2 regions of the Lysinibacillus sp. BSL11 genome follow, and region 1 is predicted to be linked to the other one. Evidence: riboswitches for the same ligand, from Rfam matches in the RefSeq annotation. Region 1 holds a riboswitch; the other holds the start of a gene.

Region 1 (3,374 bases):
GACAATTAGTACCGCAGTTGGCATGATCATTGGAATGCTGACATTTGGTAGATTTATGGATCGTTTTGGAGCAAAGCGAACGTTCGGTATCTTCTTAGTAGCCTCTGCAGGTGCTGTATTCCTTTACTCGTTTGCAACAGGTGCAGTAGCGATATTAGTAGGCGGTGCGGTTGTAGGATTCTTTTCTAATGGAATGTTTGCAGGGTATGGTGCATTAATTAGTAGCTTTTATCCAGTACAAATTCGCAGTACAGCAACAAACACCATTTTTAATTTTGGACGAGCTATAGGTGGATTCTCACCAATCTTTGTCGGCTTTATTTTACAAAGCTACGATATGACTGTCGTTATGATTTACTTAGCAGCGCTGTATTGTATTTCCTTTATCGTCATGCTAACGCTTAAGAGCTCAGGTAAGGGATTGCAAACAGCATAATTTTATCGAGCACGAAAGAACGAATTCCACTTCTGCAAATGGGATTCGTTCTTTTCTTATTAGTATTTAATTATAATAAACCTTTTGAACGTTTTTCAGCGATTTCAACAAGGCGCTTTGTAATCTCTCCTCCAACGGAACCATTTGCGCGAGAAGATGCTTCTGGCCCAAGCTGAACGCCAAACTCTTGTGCAATTTCATATTTCATTTGATTGACTGCCTCATGTACACCAGGTACTAGAAGTTTATTTGAACTGCGGTTATTGTTAGCCATTGTTCTCACCTCCTTGACCTTAGAATGGTTGCGATTAAATTTTTCATACATTTAAAAAGTAGGAAATGCACACGCTATTTGCTAACAACAACAACTTGTGGAAAGCTAGCAATAATCAGCAAACTCTCTGTTATAATTAAGCCTGGCTCTTTACTATATAAGGTTAATTAAAGGAGGAACATATAATGACGAATAATGATATCTTAATTCGTTTACGCTATGCGTTCGATATAAAAAATGTAGATATGGTAGAAATTTTCAAACTTGGTGGCATGGATTATACAAAGGAAGAAGTATTAAATATGCTAATTAAGATTAATGATGAGGAAGAAGCGCCAGAAGAATACATCAAATGTAATAATAAAATGTTAGAGGCATTTTTAAATGGATTAATTACTTTTAAACGCGGGCCTCAGAAACCAAGGGAAGGACAGGCTGTTGGACCGTTACCTGTGTCAGGTAAAGAAAGCCCAAATAATATGCTACTAAAGAAAGTAAAAATTGCTTTAGCTTTAACAACTGAGGAGATGCTTGAAATTTTATATGACGGAGGCATTAAAGTAACAAAAGGTGAATTAGGTGCTATTTTAAGAAATCCAAGTCATCGTAATTATAAAGAGTGTGGCGATTCATTCGTACGAAATTTTTTAAGGGGCTTAACATATAAATATAGAGCATAATGCACAATCATAAAGTGCCATTTTTTTCTTTGAAACTCGTTGACAATTTGTGACGAAATTGTGTACAATAAATTTATCACAAAATGTTCACAAAAAAGATGAAAATTGTTCACAGACAAAGGGGTGCTTGTATGATTTATATTGACATCTTATTAGTAGCTATTGCATGTATTACAATGCCTTTTATTGTTGCAGTTATGTTAGATATTTTTTATGCGGAACGGAAAAAAGTGCGCTTTTCATTACGTCGTACTTCCGTATGGTATATCGCTATGTTTGCATTATCCTTTATACCATCCGTATTACTTGTCACACAAAACGTATAATTTATTCAAACACTTAGGGGTAAGTGAAATGAAAGTTGACAGCTACAACGCTAATTGAGGTTGTAGCTGTTTTTAGTTTGTTCAATAGATGAATAAAATTTCTATAATTAATAATGAAGGAACAGCTAGTATAAAATATGTATGTTTTAACTAGAGAGCATTGACTACTTTTACCTACTGTGTTAATTTTGGTAGGGAAATATAGGTAAATTTACTGAAAAGTAGAGACGCAAAGCTACAGGTCTAAGGCAATAAATGCTATGACGGCTGGGTTGCAAAAGAGTGCTAGTTGTATCATTCTCATTCTAGTTTTTGTTCTTTTATGCCTATTTCTTTTGAAATAGGCATTTTTTTGCAAGTAAAGTTCAAAGGAGGAAAAGGGGAAATGACGTTGTTAAAAAACACATCATTAAAAAATAAGCTTTTACTAACAGTCTCTATCGTTGTATTACTGCTTATCGCTATTATTACGACGCAAAGTATTAGTGAATTGAATAATCGGATGAATGTGGATTTGGAGCAAGAATTAAAAAGTGTTGGTTTATTAACAGCTATGAACTTAGACAGTGATGAAGTAAAAGATTTGCTGTCCGAAAAAGGGGAAACAAACGCAAAGTTTACTAAGATCCAAAAGCAACTTGATATGATTCAGGACCAGCAAGGTATTATGAGCTGGAGTTATATTTGGGATGTCAAGGATGAGGGTGGCGTCAATCCAATTGGCTATACCTCTAATCTAAATGAAGTATATGAAGCTGGTGAAATTTTTACTGATTTAGCGGATGAACATGTAGAAACAGCAAAATTAGCTATTGAAAATAATAGTACAGAGGTAACTGCTATTTTCGAGGATCCTTTTGGTTCTTGGAGAACGGTTTTTAGTCCTATTAAAGATGATAATGGCCAACTGATTGCCCTATTAGGGATTGATTACTCTGCTGATTATATCAATACGATTATTAAAACAAGTGTGATTAAGCAAATTGTCATTGCCATTATCGGCATTTTAATTTTATTAGTTTTAGTTTACATAATTATAGATCGACTATTAAAGCCACTGAAAAAAGTAGTGAACGTTGCCAATCAAGTGGCAAATGGTGAATTAATAGAGGTTGATTTAGAGACATCGAAGGATGAAATTGGTAAATTATCTGAATCCATTCGTACAATGGTGGCTAATTTGCAACATATTATTTTAAACATACGCAATACATCCAATCACGTTTCTTCAGCAGCCAATCAATTAACGGTGCATGCTGGTGAAACTTATAACAGCTCAACAAATATTGCACTAGACATGAATCAAATTACTCAAAATGCTGAGGCCTCGATGACCATGACAGAGGAAACAGCCGCTGCTATGGAAGAAACTGCAACAGGTATTCAGCAAATTGCTGATTCTGCAAATGTAGCTGCGGAATCCTCTATTTCAGCATCACAGGCTTCTGAACGAGGCAATGAAGTTGTCCAACAAGTTATTGCTCAAATGGAGTTAATTAATGATTCTGTTGAACAAATAGGGACAACCATTAATGGACTACATGTTAATACGAAAAAAATAAGTGAAATTGTTAGCTTAATTACTGCTATTGCCGATCAAACAAATCTATTAGCATTAAATGCTGCCATCGAAGCGGCACGAGCAGGTGAACATGGTA
Region 2 (3,374 bases), on a different contig from region 1:
GTTCCATCCCCTTCTTATGTAGTGGATGAGCGATTATTAACAAAGAATCTTGAGCTTTTAAAATCAATTCAAGATCGAACAGGCTGCCGCATTTTATTAGCCCTTAAAGGCTTCTCTATGCATTCAACATTCCCACTAGTAGGGGAATATTTAGCAGGCATTACAGCTAGCTCACTGCATGAGGGACGTCTTGGCTACGAAAAAATGGGCAAAGAAGTTCACGTTTATGCACCTGCTTATATTGAGCATGAAATGGACGAGCTTCTAGGCTATGTGGATCACATCGTATTTAACTCATTTAACCAATGGGCTCAGTTCAAGGATAAAGTGAAATCTACTGGTAAAACAATTGAATGTGGTATTCGCGTGAATCCTGAATACTCTGAAATTGAAACAGCGCTTTACGATCCTTGCTACACAAACTCTCGCCTTGGTACAACATTGGCTAACTTTGATAAATCACAGCTTGACGGTATCGATGGCTTACACTTCCATGCGATGTGTGAACAAAATTCGGATACATTAGAGCGTATTATTGAAGTAGTTGAGGAAAAATTTGGTGATGTTTTACACAAAATGAAATGGTTAAACTTCGGTGGCGGTCACCATATTACACGTGATGATTATGATGTAGAAAAACTTGTGAACATCATTAATTATATTCAAGAAAAGTATAACCTGCTTGTTTATCTTGAGCCAGGTGAAGCAGTAGCCCTTAATACAGGCTATTTAGTAGCAACGGTGCTTGATATTCAAGAAAACGGGATGGATCTTGCTATTTTAGATACATCTGCAACATGTCACATGCCTGATGTACTTGAAATGCCTTACCGTCCAATGATTATTGGTTCTGGACAAGCAGGTGAATTAGCACACACATATCGCTTAGGCGGACTAACATGTCTAGCTGGTGATGTGATTGGCGATTATTCGTTTGAACAGCCATTAAAACCAGGTGATCGTCTTGTATTCACAGATATGGCTCATTATTCTATGGTGAAAAACCATATGTTTAACGGTGTCAACTTACCATCTATCGTTTCTTATAATGATGAAGAAGGTATTAAAGTCATTCGCGAATTTAAATTCGAGGACTACAGCGGTCGACTGTCCTAATACCAATAGAAAAGCCCTTCCAGTTTAACACTGGAAGGACTTTTTTTATGGACGCATGGTCATCCAATTTTCCACATAATGAATGGCTACTCCATGAAAAGCATCGTTATTTGAAAAATGTTGCTGAACAAGTATAAGCTGTTCATTCATAAAGGCTTCTCCATTATCATAAAAAGTAATATTTTCCCCTTCCTCTGAAGCGCCTGTTTCTACACCAATTACAATTGATTTATTCACAGTGGAAGCATAAGCGATTTCATGTTCTACAATAGAGATAATATCTTTTGCAGCATCACGATAGGCCATGATCGTCACACTATCCACATGGTCAATGACCCAATCAGCTAATAACCCTTTTCCAAATTCGTTATTATACTGAACTTCATCAAACCAAAATGGCATATCTACTTCTAAAGTAAGTTGTAACTGACTTGCCTTCTCACTTGCTTTCATTATTAGTGTTTGATAGGTTTTTATCGTTTGTGCTTGATGTAAGCTCCATCCACTATTTAAATAAGGCTCTACATCAAGGTGAACCCCAGAAAATTGCTCAGATTCAGTTGAATTATCATTATATGTATGTAACCAATTAAACAATTCGTCTTGGCTTCGACTACCCTCAGCTGAAACCCAGCTTGCAGCACCATCCAATGCATAAATGCGAATACCTTTGTGAGAAGCGTTACTAATAAAACGCTTATAGTCATCGCTCCCTATGCCTTGATCGATTTGCAGATAAACTTTATTAACATCGTTATGTTCTAAAAATAATAATATTTTTTCTTGATCATCCATGATAAGGGATGTATCCCACAGCCACGTAGCCTTTTCCTGTATAGCCATTGCATCAACCTTTCCACTTGATAAAGCTAATGAACTAATCATGAGGACGATTAGTGCGGTCCATACTTTTAATTGTCTCTTCATACGAACTAACTCCATTCTACTCGCCACGGCTCCTAGAACAGAACCTGGCAACCTGACAATCATGCACTAAATTATAGTGTTTAGACTCATGGCTTGGCGCCCCTCCCTTTCGATGAAGTTTGCCTTTTTCAGTTTTTTCTTAATCATTATCATACGCGGTTAGCAATGGTTTGTCTGTAGGTAGAATGCATAATTGTCACATGTATGATCAGGTAAAAACGACAAAATACAGGTTAAATTTACTATTCAAACATAAAAAAAACGTAGAGTACTTAAGCCTCTACGTTTTCCTTTTCATTTTCAATCATTTTGTGTAAATAATTGATAATTTCCCTAATGCCCTCTAATGAATTAACCAGTATTTTAGGATCAACATATGTTATCATACGATTTTCAAGATTAGCTACCGCAGTAAAATAGCGTGTTTTACTATAATTGACTAGACCCAATTGCTGAAGTACTGATTCATCGAAATCAAGAATTTCTCGTGCTTCTGTAACAAGTAATCCATAATTAACCACATCAGTATTCAACACAATGATACGTGCGGTTGCTGTATTCGATGAACGATTGTACAGTATGCGTTCAAAATCAAGAACAGGTACAAGCTCACCGCGAATTCTTGTAAAGCCTAGAAGATAGTTAGGTAAATGAGGAATAGGTGTTACTTGCTCTAATTTTTCAATTGAAATCGCTTGCTCCACAGGCACAGCATACTCCTCTGTCCCACAAGCAAAAACGACTGCTTTGACACTTTCCATAGGGTCACATCCTTATTCGACTGTTAGTTTTTCGCCGATTCTTTGACGATTTCTACTAGTAAATCTGCTAATTTTTCAAGTTCTTCTACTGGTATTTTTTCATTTGTTGTATGGATATCCTCGTATCCAACAGATAAATTAACTGTAGGAATGCCAAAGCCTGCGATGACGTTTGCATCTGAGCCTCCACCAGAAATGCCTAGTGTCGGTGTACGATCAATATTGCGTGCAGCAGCCATAGCTACCTGAACTACTTTATCAGATTCCGTTACACGGAAGCCTGGATACATTAGCTTCACTTCTACCTCTGCACGTGCGCCTAACGAAGCAGCTACTTGTTCAAACGTATCTTGCATATGCTTTGTTTGCGCATCCAATTTAGTTTTGTCTATAGAGCGTGCTTCTGCAAGGATTGTCACTTCGTCACAAACAATATTTGTCGCTTGTCCACCTTCAAAACGCCCAATATTCGCTGTCGTTTCTTCATCTAAACGACCTAGTTTCATTTGAGCAATGCATTTTGATGCGACTGTTATGGCAGAAATACCCTTTTCAGGAGCAACCCCTGCA

What was found. Region 1 has a riboswitch for cyclic di-GMP ahead of RCJ95_RS18490 (methyl-accepting chemotaxis protein). Riboswitches for the same ligand answer to the same signal wherever they lie in the genome.
Region 2: linked by a shared signal. The riboswitch ahead of RCJ95_RS00420 (amidase) and the one ahead of RCJ95_RS18490 (methyl-accepting chemotaxis protein) in region 1 are both predicted to bind cyclic di-GMP.

What each region holds. Positions count from the first base shown of each region.
Region 1 is NZ_JAVGCX010000016.1:43,209-46,582, forward strand. It holds gene RCJ95_RS18470 (MFS transporter) at 1-436, shown strand, start outside; gene RCJ95_RS18475 (alpha/beta-type small acid-soluble spore protein) at 507-710, opposite strand; gene RCJ95_RS18480 (DUF1456 family protein) at 896-1,390, shown strand; gene RCJ95_RS18485 (hypothetical protein) at 1,522-1,716, shown strand; cyclic di-GMP riboswitch class I at 1,911-1,996, shown strand; gene RCJ95_RS18490 (methyl-accepting chemotaxis protein) at 2,102-3,374, shown strand, end outside.
Region 2 is NZ_JAVGCX010000001.1:81,099-84,472, forward strand. It holds gene nspC (carboxynorspermidine decarboxylase) at 1-1,116, shown strand, start outside; gene RCJ95_RS00420 (amidase) at 1,162-2,043, opposite strand; cyclic di-GMP riboswitch class I at 2,087-2,177, opposite strand; gene RCJ95_RS00425 (chemotaxis protein CheW) at 2,316-2,804, opposite strand; gene RCJ95_RS00430 (M20/M25/M40 family metallo-hydrolase) at 2,828-3,374, opposite strand, start outside.